DNA from 4 places in the Phytobacter sp. V91 genome. Region 1 is predicted to be linked to each of the others. Evidence: predicted binding sites of a transcription regulator. Region 1 holds the regulator's gene; each other region holds the start of a gene.
What was found. Region 1 encodes PhoB, which activates phosphate uptake and scavenging genes when phosphate is short. Its sites were predicted from a motif close to CTGTCATAAAACTGNCNNAT; they were not measured.
Positions count from the first base shown of each region.

Region 1 (4,070 bases):
AGGCGCTGCTCCTCGTCAGTAAGTGCCTGCAAACTTTTATTCAACGTCTCACGTTGTTCATCATTAAACAGGACAACGCCTTCGGCCTGAGCCTGACATTTTTCCAGCTCTGTTTTGGCTATCTTATGTTTTTCAAAGACATCAGCGGAGATCCGGCCATAGATTTCGGTACCGGTTAATTCTTCCAGTAACTCTGCCCGCTCCTTAGGTTTGGCATTCAGAAAGGCAGCAAACTGCCCCTGGGAAAGCAGCATCGAACGGGTAAAGCGGCCATAATCCAGCCCGGTGAGCGATGCGGTCAGCTCAAGCTTATCTTTGACTTTATCCGCCAGGATTTTGCCATCCGCGCACTGCGCCAGCTCAACGCGCGGCACCTGCAGGTTGCCATCCGGCTGATTGCGGGCGCGGGTCTGGCTCCAGAAGGCTCTATAGGCAATGCCTTTGACTTCGAACTCCACCTCCGCGAGGCAATCGGCAGTGCCGCGGGTCATCAAATCATTCTGGGATTGCGAGACATTATTCAGCCGTGGCGTTTCATGGTAAAGCGCGAGGCATATGGCATCCAGCAGGGTGGTTTTCCCTGCTCCGGTCGCGCCGGTAATGGCAAACAGGCCATTACTGGCAAAAGGCTCGGCGGTAAAATCTATCTTCCACTCACCTTTCAGTGAGTTGAGATTTTTCAGGCGCAGGCTAAGAATTTTCATGCGTCGTGCTCCTGCTGTAAGGCATGCACTGTCTGCATAAACAGCGCCTGTAGTCGGGCGTACTGCGTCTCATCGAGTTCTTCCAGCGCGAGACGACGGGCGAAGACCTCTTCAACGTTGAGTTCGCTTAATGTCTCGCGCCGCTCGCTGGCGAGAATGCGCTCCCGCTGTTCGCGGCTGCGACGAACCAGCAGGACCTCCACCGGCAGTTCGGCAGTCAGCGCCTGGATCCTGCGCTGCATATCGCTGAGGTAGTCATCGGTGGTGATTTCAATATCGAGCCAGACCGGAGAGTCGGCGTGATTACCTTTCCACTGCGTGAGCTGCGAGCTGATGGCGGCAAGATCGCCTTTGACAACGCCTAATTGCTGGGTAACGGGAACCTCCAGCGGGGTGACTTCGGCCAGCTTTCCGTCACTGAATGTCACTAAATTGACATATTTGCTTTTGCCGGTTTCATCGAAACTCAGGGCAATAGGGGAGCCGCAATAGCGGATATGCTCCTGACCGCCAATTTTTTGTGGGCGATGAATATGCCCAAGCGCGATGTAATCCGCTGGCGGGAAGTTCTGCGCCGGGAAGGCATCAAGGGTGCCGATATAGATTTCGCGCACCGCATCACTTTTGCTGGCGCCGACGGTGGTGAGATGTCCGCTGGCAATAATGGGCAGCGGCCTGTCGCCGCGCAGGGTGCAGGCCGCGTCATATTGCTGCTGATAATAATCCGTAATCGCCCCCAGCAGATGCTGCTGTTTTTCCGCGCCGGAAAGCCCCGCCTGGCTGGTGACAATGTCGCGCGGGCGTAAAAAAGGAACCGGGCAAAAAATTGCCCCGGCTGAGCCATCGCGCAGCGGTAAAACAAAGGGCGCGCTGCCCGCGCTGGCGACCACGGTGGTTTTTAGCCAGGCGAGAATATCTTTCGATTCATTGAGGGTAGCGACGGAATCGTGGTTGCCCGCCAGCACCACCAGATGACAGCCGGTGCTCTGTAGCTTCACCACAAATTGATTATAGAGTTCGCGGGCATAGCTTGGCGGAGAGCCGGTATCGAAGATATCGCCTGCGACAATAATCGCATCAACCAGATGGTGTTCTGCGGTTGCCAGCAGCCAGGTGAGAAAGGCGTCGTGTTCTGCGGCCCGACTTTTGCTGTAAAAGTTCTGACCGAGGTGCCAGTCCGAAGTATGAATGATGCGCATAGCGGTTCCGTGGCAAAAAAGCGTAAACAGGATTATAACATTCAAGGGCATATGCGCTGCCAGCGAAAGCGAATCATCGCTGTCATAAAACGGCGGCTGGGGTCATCTGTCGGTCATTTGTTTCATAAATCTGTCACAAAAGTGACGCATACTGACGCCGCGATTGACTGATGACTTAATTAAACAGGGCAAATTATGGCAAGACGCATTCTGGTCGTAGAAGATGAAGCACCCATCCGTGAAATGGTTTGCTTTGTGCTTGAGCAAAACGGCTTTCAACCTGTCGAAGCGGAAGATTATGACAGCGCGGTGAACCAACTTAATGAACCCTGGCCCGATCTGGTTTTGCTCGACTGGATGTTGCCGGGTGGCTCAGGTATTCAGTTTATCAAACACCTGAAACGTGAAGCCATGACCCGTGAAATCCCGGTGATGATGCTGACCGCCCGCGGGGAAGAAGAGGACCGGGTTCGGGGCCTTGAAACCGGCGCTGATGATTACATTACCAAGCCGTTCTCGCCAAAAGAGCTGGTCGCACGCATCAAAGCGGTGATGCGACGTATCTCGCCGATGGCGGTAGAAGAAGTCATCGAAATGCAGGGGCTGAGTCTCGATCCGAGCTCCCACCGCGTGATGACGGGCGAGAATCCCCTGGACATGGGGCCGACAGAGTTTAAGCTACTGCACTTCTTTATGACCCATCCTGAACGCGTCTACAGCCGCGAACAGTTGCTGAACCACGTCTGGGGAACCAACGTGTATGTTGAAGACCGGACGGTGGATGTGCATATTCGCCGCTTGCGTAAGGCGCTGGAACACAGTGGTCACGATCGGATGGTACAAACAGTTCGCGGCACGGGTTACCGGTTCTCAACCCGTTTCTGAAATCTGACAGGAGTGTGACGCGTGCTGGAACGGCTGTCATGGAAAAGGCTGGTACTCGAACTCATCCTGTGCTGTTTACCAGCGGCACTGCTCGGAGCATTTTTTGGTTATCTGCCGTGGTTTTTACTGCTGGCGGTGACCGGATTACTGGCCTGGCATTTCTGGAATTTAATGCGGCTTTCCTGGTGGTTATGGGTCGATAAAAGTATGACCCCTCCGCCAGGGACAGGGAGTTGGGAACCGCTGTTGTATGGCCTGCATCAGATGCAGATGCGGAATAAAAAACGGCGTCGTGAGCTGGGAAATCTGATTAAACGTTTTCGCAGCGGGGCTGAATCTTTACCGGATGCGGTCGTTCTGACCACCGAAGAGGGGGCCATTTTCTGGTGTAATGGCCTGGCTCAGCAGCTGCTTAATTTACGCTGGCCGGACGATAACGGACAAAATATTCTCAACCTGCTGCGTTACCCTGAATTTACTCGCTACCATAAAGCACGGAATTTTGTCCGTCCGCTTAATCTGGTGCTTAACAATGGCCGTCATCTTGAGATCCGCGTGATGCCCTACAGTGAGCACCAGTTGTTAATGGTGGCGCGCGATGTCACGCAGATGCATCAGCTGGAAGGGGCGAGACGTAACTTTTTTGCCAACGTCAGCCATGAATTGCGTACGCCGCTTACCGTGCTGCAGGGCTATCTGGAGATGATGCAGGAGCAGACTCTGGAAGGGCTGCCGCGCGAGAAAGCCTTACATACCATGCGTGAGCAAACTTCACGCATGGAAGGGCTGGTTAAACAGTTGCTTACGTTATCGAAAATCGAAGCGGCGCCAATTATTCCACCTAATGAAATTATCGATGTCCCCATAATGCTGCGGGTGGTTGAAAGGGAAGCCCAGACCCTGAGCCACAAAAAGCATGAACTGGAGTTTGTGGTCGATAATGCCGTCAAAGTGCTGGGTAATGAGGAACAACTGCGCAGCGCAATCTCAAATCTCGTCTACAACGCCGTTAACCATACGCCACCGGGAACGCACATTACCGTGAGCTGGCAGCGTGTGGCTCAGGGCGTGCAGTTTAGCGTTGAGGATAACGGTCCGGGGATTGCGGCTGAACATATTCCGCGTCTGACGGAGCGTTTTTACCGGGTGGACAAGGCCCGCTCCCGACAGACCGGTGGCAGTGGACTGGGGCTGGCGATTGTTAAGCATGCGGTTAATCACCATGACAGCAAGCTGGATATCGACAGCACGCCCGGAAAAGGGACCCGCTTTAGCTTTACCC
Region 1 covers NZ_CBFFRJ010000099.1:3,808-7,877, reverse strand. Annotated here, with positions in the region: gene sbcC (exonuclease subunit SbcC) at 1-704, opposite strand, end outside; gene sbcD (exonuclease subunit SbcD) at 701-1,903, opposite strand; gene phoB (phosphate response regulator transcription factor PhoB) at 2,099-2,788, shown strand; gene phoR (phosphate regulon sensor histidine kinase PhoR) at 2,810-4,070, shown strand, end outside.

Region 2 (4,070 bases), on a different contig from region 1:
CCGGAAAACGGGCAATCAATTGACGAAGGGTTCGCTTATCGAGGTGATCGTAATGATTGTGGGAAATGACGATAGCATCCAGCTGCGAAAGCTCATCGACGGACAATGCCAGAGGCGTTCGCCGCTGTGGTCCGGCAAATGTCAGCGGTGAAGCGCGCCGGGAAAAGACGGGATCGGTAAGAATATATTGATTTTGCAGGCGCAGCAGAATTGAAGAGTGCCCCAGCCACCAGAGCTTATCTTCAGTTCCGTCCGGGTCCAGTTCAGCAGGCTGCCACCAGTGAGTGATAAAATTTTCGTACCCCCCAGCAGGGGGATGTGGGAGTCCGGCAGCCTTACGCTCCCGTCGCCAGCGTTTGACATCTCCAGGCTTGTGACCACCAGGACCTGGATTGATAAAACCCTTGGAAGAGTGATGGGGAAGTGAAGCATTGAACCAGGGATTTTTTCGCGTCATGCACCACTCCCGCCAACAGGGTCTGAATCAGCGTTCGGCCACCAGGCGAATAAATTCGTCGTCTTTGCCTTTTACCGAAGCCTGCTCAACCGGCGCCTCTTTTTCAGGTTCATTGGCTTCACACAAACGACGCAGCAATGCTGTCTGACGTTTTTGTTGATCCAGCAAAGCCTCAAGCAGTTCAATCTGCTCATTCGTCCGCGAGCTTGCGCGGTTAATGAAGAACCACAGCACCAGCCCAACCAGCAACACCACCACCGAAACAATCAATGACGCAAAACTAAGCGCGCCAGAATTTATGACTTCGTTCATCTTACCACCTCTACTGAAAGGCAATATTCTACCACCGGGAGTAAGGAAGGAAATCGGTTCACGGGAAAAAAGCTGTTACCAGGGGATGAACTTGTTAATCACGCAGATACCGCTGAAAAATTGCACACCCTCATCACACATTTCATTTAGCATTTGAGTCCAGAGCAGCAGGCAAATTGCCAGCACGGCAATCAACAGCAGCCATCTAAATTTTTTCACTCCACTCTCCGACGCAGTACTAAATGAGTTACGTTAGCATGTCGACCTTAAACCGCGCCTAACTGTATCTGCATTATCTGTTTTTAGGAATGCTCATCTTGCGACAGTTCACTATTAAGATAGCCTGTTACCACGATAAAAATGCAAGGAACAGATTATGCGCACACTTATTCGGACAATCATCCTGGTCGCTCTGGTCTGGGTGGGTATTTTGTTAAGCGGGTACGGTGTACTCATAGGCAGCACGGAAAATGTCGCCGGCCTGGGGCTGCAGTGTAAATACCTGACGGCGCGCGGAGTGAGCACGGCCCAATACGTTCACTCCAGCAGCGGACTGTTTGGCCTGACACAGTGCCCTGTCCTGCGTAAAAGCGACACGGTTATTGATAACGGCTAGAGGAAAGAAACGCCGCCTGCAGGCGGCGTTTTTGTCTCAGAACGGATACTCGTTGAAGCCCATCTGTTCGGAGATTTTGCGCGCGGCCTGATGCAGCATTTCTACATACTCATGCAGACGCTCTTCAGAGAAACGCAGCGTCGGGAAGGAGATACTTAAGCCCGCGATCACCACGCCAAAACGGTCAAAGACGGGTACGCCGATGCAGCGCAGGCCTTCTTCCTGTTCTTCATTGTCTTCGCCATAACCCTGCTTACGCACAACATCGAGCATGGTCAGCAACTCATCCGTGCTGGTTATTGTACGATCGGTACTGCGTTTGTACTCCACACCTTCGAGGATTTGCAGAACGTCATCACGTTCACGCCATGCCAGCAGCACTTTACCAATCGCGGTACTGTAAAGCGGGTTACGGCGACCGATTCGTGAGTACATGCGCAAGTTGTACATGGAGTCGATTTTGTGGATGTACACAATGCTGTCTTCATCCAGCGCACCAAGGTGGATAGTCTCTTTGGTCAACCGTGACAGCTCACGCATCTGAATGTCTGCACTGCGGATCAAATCAACGTTTTGCAGCGCCCGTGCGCCCAATTCAAAGAGCTTCAGCGTCAATGAATATTTTTCAGATTCGCCTTCCTGAGCAACATAGCCCAGGGATTTCATGGTCTGCAAAAAGCGATAGACAGTACTTTTTGACATCATGACACGCTGTGACAGTTCGGTGATGCCGATTTCACGCTCTTCGCCAAGCGCCTGGAGAATGCCAAAAACTTTCAATACAGAAGAAACAGAATCTGGCTGTTTATCCAAATCTGCGATTGCCATTAATCACCTCATCGCCGCTGTTTTATAAAAATTAGAATAGTTTTTTATTATAAATTTCTCGCCAGCCTGTCGCAATGCGTGTTTGCCATCTTCGTTACAAATCTGCGATATAAAACAAAAATCACGATGCTAGAATCATTATACAAATGACGCTTCAGCCAGAACCCACTCTTTCTATGCAAAACTCCACCTCTGACGGCTTAGCTTTGCCGCAGCGCTATGGCGCAATTTTAACCATTGTAATCGGAATAGCCATGGCCGTGCTTGACGGAGCAATTGCGAATGTTGCGCTGCCAACCATTGCCCGCGACCTTAATGCATCGCCCGCCAGTTCCATCTGGATTATTAATGCTTATCAAATCGCCATCGTTATTTCCCTGCTGACGTTTTCTTTCCTCGGCGACATGTTCGGCTATCGGCGGGTTTATCAGTACGGCCTGGTGATATTTACCCTGACATCGCTCACCTGCGCGCTTTCAGATTCATTGCTGACGTTGACACTTGCACGCGTGGCCCAGGGATTCGGCGGCGCGGCTTTGATGAGCGTGAATACGGCGCTGATCCGCCTGATTTATCCTCAGCGCCAGTTAGGACGCGGAATGGGGATCAACTCTTTCGTGGTGGCGGTTTCTTCAGCCGCAGGCCCAACTATCGCGGCCGCCATTCTCTCGGTGGCCTCCTGGCAGTGGCTGTTTCTGATCAACGTGCCGCTCGGTATTATTGCCTTGCTGCTGGCTATCCGTTTCCTCCCGGCCAATGGTCAGCGCAGTGCAATGCCCAAATTTGATCTCCCCAGCGCGGTGATGAATGCCCTGACTTTCGGTCTGCTGATAACCGCACTGAGCGGTTTTGCTCAAGGGCAATCAACATCGCTTATTCTCGGTGAAATAGCGGCCATGCTGCTAATTGGAACGCTTTTCGTGCGCAGGCAGCTACGCCTGCCTGTTCCACTGCTGCCCGTTGACCTGCTGCGTATCCCATTATTTTCGCTGTCGATTTGCACTTCCATTTGCTCCTTCTGCGCACAGATGCTGGCCCTGGTCTCCTTGCCCTTCTTCTTACAAACGGTTGTCGGGCTCAGTGAGGTGAAAACCGGGCTGCTGCTGACGCCCTGGCCGCTGGCAACCATGGTGATGGCGCCGCTTGCGGGCTACCTTATCGAAAGGATCCATGCCGGACTGTTAGGCGCGGTCGGGCTGGCATTGATGGCAACAGGACTTTTCGCGCTGGCAACGCTGCCGGCATTACCCTCCGATGCAGAGATTATCTGGCGCATGGCGCTGTGCGGCGCCGGATTCGGTCTTTTCCAGTCGCCCAATAACCACACGATTATTACCGCCGCGCCCCGTAAACGCAGCGGCGGAGCCAGCGGGATGCTGGGTACAGCCCGACTGCTGGGCCAGAGCACCGGGGCCGCACTGGTCGCCCTGATGTTTAACCTGTTCAATGAAAATGGGACACACACATCGTTACTGCTTGCAGGCTCTATGGCGGCGGTGGCCGCGTTAATCAGTGGATTACGCATGACCCAACCGCGAACTGTTTCATGACTGCAATCAGGCCGTATTTATGCATCACTTTTATTGTAGTTAGCACGCCAGTCACTCACCATGTCACCTGACAAAAGTCACCTGGCAGTCATAGCAAAACAGATGACACCAGACTATTCCCGCACTTTGCGTTAATAGTCTGGTATGAGGCGCTGTGATATTCTCAGATGCAAAGCATCACAGGAACCGACCAACATGTCCCATCTATTTCTGGAATTCCCCGCGTTAAAGCCTGGTGTGCCGGACGTACAAGCGTTAATGAATGTTATCAGATCCGAAACGCGTACGGCCTTTGTCATCAGTGCCG
Region 2 covers NZ_CBFFRJ010000192.1:867-4,936, reverse strand. Annotated here, with positions in the region: gene ACSZO4_RS24045 (MBL fold metallo-hydrolase) at 1-457, opposite strand, end outside; gene ACSZO4_RS24040 (YebO family protein) at 485-769, opposite strand; gene mgrB (PhoP/PhoQ regulator MgrB) at 845-988, opposite strand; gene ACSZO4_RS24030 (YobH family protein) at 1,146-1,385, shown strand; gene kdgR (DNA-binding transcriptional regulator KdgR) at 1,422-2,213, opposite strand; gene ACSZO4_RS24020 (MFS transporter) at 2,390-3,763, shown strand; gene ACSZO4_RS24015 (hypothetical protein) at 3,959-4,070, shown strand, end outside.
Region 2: the regulator PhoB is predicted to act here: its motif matches at 2,305-2,324, upstream of kdgR (DNA-binding transcriptional regulator KdgR).

Region 3 (4,070 bases), on a different contig from region 1:
TCGCAGGCTGTCAGGCACCAGTTTCAGCATGTTCTCAGTCGTTCGAATCACGATCGGCACCTGTAACAGCGCCAGCGCTATCACGCCCGCCCAACCAGAGAAGTGTTGCATCTGCATCACCACGATGGTGTAGACGAACAAACCCACCACAATCGACGGTGCGGAAAGCAAAATATCGTTAATAAAGCGAATAATTTCGGCAAGCCACGATTTACGCCCGTATTCCGCCAGGTAAATACCGGCCATGATCCCCAGCGGCGTACCCACTGCGGTGGCCCAGAAAATCAGTAAACCACTGCCCGCCAGCGCATTCGCCAGCCCCCCGCCCGCGGTATTCGGCGGCGGAGTCATCTCGGTGAACAGGGCCAGCGACATCCCATCAATCCCACGGGTGATGGTCGACATCAGGATCCAGATAAGCCAGAACAAACCGAAGGCCATGGTCGCCATAGAGAGCGTTAATGCCAGACGATTTTTCGCCCGGCGTTTGGCCTGCATCTTACGACGGGATTCCGCCAGCTCTGTTGAGGTCTGTATTTCGAGCGTAGCCATTAGCGTGCCCCCTCATTTTTAGCCAGACGCATAATCATCAGCTTAGAAATCGCCAGTACGATAAAGGTAATCACGAACAGGATCAGACCCAGTTCCATCAGGGCTGCAACATGCAGTCCTGATTCCGCTTCGGCAAACTCATTCGCCAGCGCAGAGGTAATGCTGTTACCCGGCATAAACAGCGAAGCGCTGTCGAGCTGGTAGGTGTTACCGATGATAAAGGTCACCGCCATAGTTTCACCCAGCGCGCGGCCCAGACCTAACATCACACCGCCGATGACCCCGTTTTTGGTAAACGGCAGAACGATACGCCAGATAACTTCCCAGGTGGTGCAGCCAATGCCGTAGGCAGACTCTTTCATCATCACCGGGGTTTGTTCGAACACATCGCGCATAACCGCTGCGATGTAAGGAATAATCATGATGGCGAGGATCACGCCTGCGGCCAAAATCCCGATACCGAAAGCCGGGCCGGAGAACAGCGCGCCAACAAAAGGAATGGCGGACATCACATTGCCGACCGGTTCCTGGAAATATTTGGCAAACAGAGGCGCGAAAATAAACAGGCCCCACATACCGTAAACAATACTGGGGATCGCGGCGAGTAACTCAATGGCGATCCCCAGCGGACGCTTAAGCCAGCCAGGCGCCTGCTCCGTCAGAAACAGCGCAATACCGAAACTGACCGGGACAGCGATCAGCAGGGCGATGAAAGAGGTGACCAGCGTGCCGTAAATCGGTACCAGCGCACCAAAAATTTCGTTTGGCGCATCCCACTCTTTCGTCCACAGGAAGGAGAAACCAAATTTCTGAATACTCGGCCAGGAGGAGAAAATCAGAGACACGATAATGCCGCCGAGCAGCAATAGCACAATCAGCGCAGCCAGTCTTACCAGCGCGCTGAATATCATGTCACCTTTTTTGCCCGGAGGGCTAAAAGCCGGCTTGGTTGCAACCATAAGTTACTCTTTAAGTTTGGGCCAGGAAGCGCGCATTTTATCGTGCTTCCTGGCTAAGGTAATGCCATACCCTAAATAATTCGAGTTGCAGCAAGGCGGCTCGAAGTATGACGGGTATTTAGTACAGCGCTTTACCGCTGCTGTCTTTCACGCTGGTTTTCCATGCAGCACGAACCTGGGCAATCACGCTTTCAGGCAGCGTTGCGTAATCCAGTTCGTTAGCCTGTTTGCCACCGTTTGTGTAAGCCCAGTCGAAGAACTTCAGGACTTCAGCACCCTGCTCCGGGTTTTTCTGCTCTTTGTGCACCAGGATGAAGGTGGTGGAGGTGATTGGCCACACATCAGCGCCTTTCTGGTTGGTCAGGTCCTGAGCGAAGGATTTGCTCCAGTCAATGCTCTTGGTCGCATTGGAGAAGCTTGCTTCGGTCGGCGATACCGGCTTGCCATCAGCAGACATCAGCTTGGTGTAGGTCAGGTTGTTCTGCTTAGCGTAAGCATATTCAACATAACCGATGGAGCCCGGCAGACGCTGGACGAATGCAGCGATACCGTCATTACCTTTACCGCCCAGACCAGTTGGCCAGTTTACGGTAGAGCCAGCGCCGATAGAGGATTTCCACTCTTCGTTAACTTTCGCCAGGTAGCTGGTGAAAACGAAGGAAGTACCGGAACCGTCAGCACGACGAACAACCGCGATGTTCTGAGCCGGCAATTTTTTACCCGGGTTCAGTTTCGCAATCGCTGCGTCATTCCATTTTTTGATTTTGCCAAGGTAGATATCACCCAGGGTTTTACCATCCAGCACCAGTTCGCCGGATTTGAAGCCTTCCAGATTAACGGCCAGAACAACACCACCGATAACGGTAGGGAACTGGAACAGGCCTTCCTGAGCCAGTTTGTCGTCAGCCAGAGGAGCATCAGAAGCACCGAAATCAACGGTGTTAGCAATGATCTGTTTTACGCCACCAGAAGAGCCGATACCCTGGTAGTTTACTTTGCTACCGTTTTCTTTCTGGTAAGTATCAGCCCATTTGGCATACACCGGCGCAGGGAAAGTTGCACCTGCACCCGTCAGACTTGCAGCGGCGTTAGCTGCAAAAGCGCTCAGAGAAAAGGTCGCGGCGACAACAGTTGCGACAGTGGTACGCATAACGTTCATAATGTCTCCTGCCAGGAATCGTAAATTGTTGTTTGAGTTGCTACGCTGAGCAAAATAGGACACTTTGATGACAGTTATATGCAAGGATTGTTACTGTTTGATGACAATAACCACTAAAACTGAAATTTGACTAAAAATGCGTGAAGCATCATGAAGATGCTGATCTTAATGACGGTAAGTTGTCAGCAATATTTTACTTTTGTGACACTAAAAAAGTAGTAGATAGGCTGAGATTGTCACTCTTTGGTGCTGAAAAAAGAGACATTTTGCGAGCGGGTTTGAGAAAAACGCCCCGGCAGGCCAGGGCGTTCGAGAATTACTCTACCGTTACGGATTTCGCCAGGTTACGCGGCTGATCGACGTCGGTGCCTTTGATCAGCGCAACGTGGTAAGCCAGTAACTGTAGCGGAACGGTGTAGAAAATCGGAGCAATCACTTCATCAACATGCGGCATCTCGATGATGTGCATATTGTTGCTGCTGACAAAACCGGCATCCTTATCAGCGAAGACATAGAGTACACCGCCACGCGCACGCACCTCTTCAATGTTGGATTTCAGTTTTTCCAGTAGCTCATTGTTCGGCGCAATAACGATAACCGGCATATCGTCATCAATCAGCGCCAGCGGGCCATGTTTCAGCTCACCGGCCGCATAAGCTTCAGCGTGAATGTAGGAGATCTCTTTGAGCTTCAGCGCGCCTTCGAGGGCAATCGGGTACTGATCGCCACGGCCAAGGAACAGCGCATGGTGTTTGTCGGAGAAATCTTCCGCCAGCTGCGCAATGCGTTTGTCCTGCGACAGCATCTGCTCAATGCGGCTCGGCAGAGTTTGCAGCCCATGAACAATCTCATGTTCAACGGATGCATCCAGCCCTTTCAGATGGCTCAGTTTCGCCACCAGCATCAACAGCACCGTTAACTGGGTGGTGAATGCCTTGGTGGATGCCACGCCAATTTCTGTACCTGCATTGGTCATGATAGCCAGGTCAGATTCACGCACCAGTGAAGAACCCGGTACGTTACAGATGGCCAGTGAACCGAGGTAGCCCAACTCTTTTGACAGACGCAGGCCCGCGAGGGTATCAGCCGTTTCGCCGGACTGAGACAGGGTAATCATCAGGCTGTTGCGGCGCACAGCGGATTTGCGATAACGGAATTCCGACGCAATTTCCACATCGCAGGGGACGCCTGCCAGAGACTCGAACCAGTAACGGGAAACCATACCGGAGTTGTACGAGGTACCACAGGCAATGATCTGGACATGTTCCACTTTGCTCAGCAGTTCATTGGCATGTTCACCCAGCTCGCTTAAATCCACCTCACCATGGCTGATACGCCCGGACAGGGTGTTTTTAATCGCGTTCGGCTGTTCGTAAATCTCTTTCTGCATGTAGTGACGG
Region 3 covers NZ_CBFFRJ010000024.1:12,617-16,686, forward strand. Annotated here, with positions in the region: gene pstA (phosphate ABC transporter permease PstA) at 1-552, opposite strand, end outside; gene pstC (phosphate ABC transporter permease PstC) at 552-1,511, opposite strand; gene pstS (phosphate ABC transporter substrate-binding protein PstS) at 1,630-2,670, opposite strand; gene glmS (glutamine--fructose-6-phosphate transaminase (isomerizing)) at 2,987-4,070, opposite strand, start outside.
Region 3: the regulator PhoB is predicted to act here: its motif matches at 2,725-2,744, upstream of pstS (phosphate ABC transporter substrate-binding protein PstS).

Region 4 (4,070 bases), on a different contig from region 1:
TCTACGTCCGTTTAATGCGGGCGACTTTATTGAGGCACTTTTTGCCCGAGAGGATTAACAATGATTCGCTTTGAACACGTCAGCAAAGCCTATCTCGGCGGGAGACAAGCGTTGCAGGGGGTGACATTCCACCTGCAACCGGGCGAGATGGCATTTCTGACCGGCCACTCAGGCGCAGGGAAAAGCACCCTGCTGAAGCTTATTTGTGGCATCGAGCGGCCAAGTGCCGGGAAAATCTTATTTGGCGGGCATGACATTACTCGTCTTCGCAATCGTGAAGTGCCGTTTTTACGTCGGCAGATTGGCATGATTTTCCAGGATCACCATTTGCTGATGGACAGAACGGTGTATGACAACGTGGCGATCCCGTTGATCATTGCCGGGGCCAGTGGCGATGATATTCGTCGACGTGTCTCGGCGGCGCTGGATAAGGTCGGGCTGCTCGACAAAGCGAAAAACTTCCCCATTCAGCTTTCCGGTGGCGAGCAACAGCGCGTAGGGATTGCCCGCGCGGTGGTCAACAAGCCTGCGGTGCTGTTGGCGGATGAACCGACCGGTAACCTGGATGATGCCCTTTCTGAAGGGATTTTACGTCTGTTTGAGGAGTTTAATCGTGTTGGGGTGACGGTTCTGATGGCGACGCACGATACCGGGCTGATTTCCCGACGTTCGTACCGCATGTTATCCCTGAGCGATGGCCATTTGCATGGAGGCCTGGCGGGTGAATAAGCGCGACGCAATCAATCAAATTCGGCAGTTTGGCAGCAAACTGGATCGTTTTCGTAAATCGGCAGGCGGGCAGGGTGATGCTAATCGAAACGCCGTGCGCCGTGGCAAAACGCCAGTCAAACCGAACTCCCGTAAAACCAATGTCTTTAATGAACAGGTGCGTTATGCGTTCCATGGCGCGTTGCAGGATCTGAAAAGTAAACCCTTTGCGACCTTCCTGACTGTCATGGTGATTGCTATCTCCCTGACGCTGCCGAGCGTCTGCTATATGGTTTACAAAAACGTCAACCAGGCGGCCTCGCAGTACTATCCTTCCCCGCAAATTACCGTCTACCTTGATAAAGCGCTGGATGATAACGCTGCGGCGCAGGTGGTGGGGCAGTTACAGTCAGAGCAGGGCGTGGAGAAAGTGAATTACCTTTCCCGGGAAGACGCGCTGGGTGAATTCCGTAACTGGTCGGGCTTTGGCGGCGCACTGGATATGCTGGAAGAGAACCCTTTGCCGGCGGTGGCGGTAGTGATCCCCAAACTGGATTTCCAGGGTACGGAGTCGCTGACCACGCTGCGCGATCGCATCAGCAAATTGCACGGTATTGATGAAGTGCGGATGGACGACAGCTGGTTTGCGCGTCTGGCCTCTTTAACCGGCCTGGTCGGACGGGTGTCGGCGATGATCGGTGTGCTGATGGTGGCGGCGGTCTTCCTCGTCATCGGTAACAGCGTGCGCTTAAGTATCTTCGCGCGTCGTGACACCATCAATGTGCAAAAACTGATTGGCGCTACGGACGGTTTTATCCTGCGTCCCTTCCTGTACGGTGGCGCATTACTGGGCTTTAGCGGCGCGTTCTTGTCGCTGATCCTGTCTGAGATCCTGGTGCTGCGCCTCTCATCGGCAGTGACCGAGGTGGCGAAGGTGTTTGGCACCCAGTTTGAGCTAAGTGGGCTCTCATTTGACGAGTGTTTATTGCTGCTGCTGTTGTGCTCCATGATTGGCTGGATAGCCGCCTGGCTTGCCACGGTTCAACATTTACGTCACTTTACTCCACAGTAAAAAATCTCTGATATACTCTTTCCCTGCAATGCAGTATTCCCGTAGCAGGGAAAGCGTATAGCTCATATCTCCCTTCCTCTGCCGCGGTTTTTCATACTTATGTCACATTTTGTGCCTATTTTATTCACAATCCATCCTGGAACTTGTGGATAAAATCACTGTCTGATACAAGAGTGAATGATATTCTCGTTGCTCATTAACACTGGCATGTTTGTTGCCTGATGGGGACAGACCGCCGCCAGTTGGATGTATATTGAGAGGATTTGAATGACCAAAGAAATGCAATCTTTAGCTTTAGCCCCTGTTGGTAACCTGGAGTCTTACGTCCGGGCCGCTAACGCATGGCCAATGTTGACGGCTGATGAAGAAAGGGCACTGGCTGAAAAGCTGCATTACCAGGGCGATCTGGAAGCAGCTAAGACGCTGATCCTGTCCCACCTGCGCTTTGTTGTTCATGTTGCTCGTAATTATTCGGGCTATGGCCTGCCGCAGGCTGACCTGATTCAGGAAGGCAATATCGGCCTGATGAAAGCTGTCCGTCGCTTCAACCCGGAAGTCGGGGTGCGTCTGGTCTCTTTTGCCGTGCACTGGATCAAAGCGGAAATTCACGAATACGTACTGCGTAACTGGCGTATTGTGAAAGTCGCGACCACGAAAGCACAGCGTAAGCTGTTTTTTAACCTGCGTAAAACCAAACAACGTCTGGGTTGGTTTAACCAGGATGAAGTCGAAATGGTGGCCCGTGAACTGGGCGTGAGCAGCAAAGACGTACGTGAAATGGAATCGCGTATGGCGGCTCAGGACATGACCTTTGATATGTCTTCCGACGACGAGTCTGACAGCCAGCCGATGGCGCCGGTGCTCTACCTGCAGGATAAATCGTCTAACTTTGCCGATGGCATTGAAGATGATAACTGGGAAGAGCAGGCCGCGAACAAACTGACCGATGCGATGCAGGGTCTGGATGAGCGTAGCCAGGCGATTATTCGCGCCCGTTGGCTGGATGAGGCGAACAAGTCCACGCTTCAGGAGCTGGCCGATCGTTATGGTGTTTCCGCAGAGCGTGTGCGCCAGCTGGAAAAGAACGCCATGAAAAAGCTGCGTGCGGCGATCGAAGCTTAAATTTAAGCTTAAGCAGTAAGTCACTCAGAAGCCGGGAAAGCGAGAGCGCCCGGCTTTTTGCTTTCTGAGAACTCACTTTTTCGCCACAGTCGGCTGCCTTGCCGATCAGCTGTTTTCCCTGATGCATTCCAGCAATACCTTGAATGCGGATTCCATTGTCTCTTCCTCCATTGCCGCAAATCCCAGTAATAAGCCCTTTAGCGGATGAGCGCCGGAGTAGTAGCGTGAAAGCGCCCGCACCAGGATCCCGCGTTGGTTCGCCTGGCTGGCAAGCACGGCGTCATTGCAGTGTTCAGGCAGTGAAAGTACCAGGTGCAGACCGGCATTATCATTAAATTCGCTGAGCGCCTCTTTGCCCAGGGCCGCGACGATCAGCCCTGCGAGCCGCGCGCGCCGCCGGGCGTAAAGCAGCCGCATACGACGGATATGCGCGGTGTAATGCCCTTCGCTGATAAACAGGGCCAGTGCTTCCTGATCCACCAATCGCCCACCACGATACAGCTCTGCATGCGCCGTTTTCAGGGCCTGCATTAAGGGGCGCGGCAGAACCAGATAGCCGAGTCGCAGGCCGGGATAGAGGGTTTTACTGAAGGTGCCGGTGTAGATAACCGGGGCGTCATCCACCAGCCCCTGCAATGCCGGGATCGGTTGGCCGGAAAAACGAAACTCGCTGTCGTAATCATCTTCCACAATCCAGCTACCCGTTTGCCGGGCCAGCGCCAGCAGACGCTGGCGGCGTTCAAGGCTCATCACGCAGCCCAGCGGATACTGGTGAGAGGGGGTGACGAAAATCAGTTTTGGCGCGCCATCTCCGGTGTCGGGGGGATTGATACCGGCAAGGTCGACATCCACCGGCTCAAGGTTGACGCCGTTCATTGTCAGCACGTTACGAATGCCCCAGTAGGCTGGCTCCTCAATCCATGCTTTGTCACCGGGGTTACAGAGCATGCGCGACACCAGATCTATGGCCTGGTGAATGCCTTCGGTTATCAGGATTTGCCCGGCGCTGCATTTCACCGAACGGGCGACCCGCAGATAGTCCACCAGCGCCAGCTGTAGGGCCTGGCTTCCTCCTGCGTCGCTATAGGAGAGCTGACTGGCCTGCGGCTTACGGCTGACACGCGACTGAATCTTACGAAACAGGGCATGGGGAAAGGCGTTGACATCC
Region 4 covers NZ_CBFFRJ010000103.1:9,206-13,275, reverse strand. Annotated here, with positions in the region: gene ftsY (signal recognition particle-docking protein FtsY) at 1-58, shown strand, start outside; gene ftsE (cell division ATP-binding protein FtsE) at 61-729, shown strand; gene ftsX (permease-like cell division protein FtsX) at 722-1,780, shown strand; gene rpoH (RNA polymerase sigma factor RpoH) at 2,048-2,902, shown strand; gene ACSZO4_RS18665 (PLP-dependent aminotransferase family protein) at 3,008-4,070, opposite strand, start outside.
Region 4: the regulator PhoB is predicted to act here: its motif matches at 1,869-1,888, upstream of rpoH (RNA polymerase sigma factor RpoH).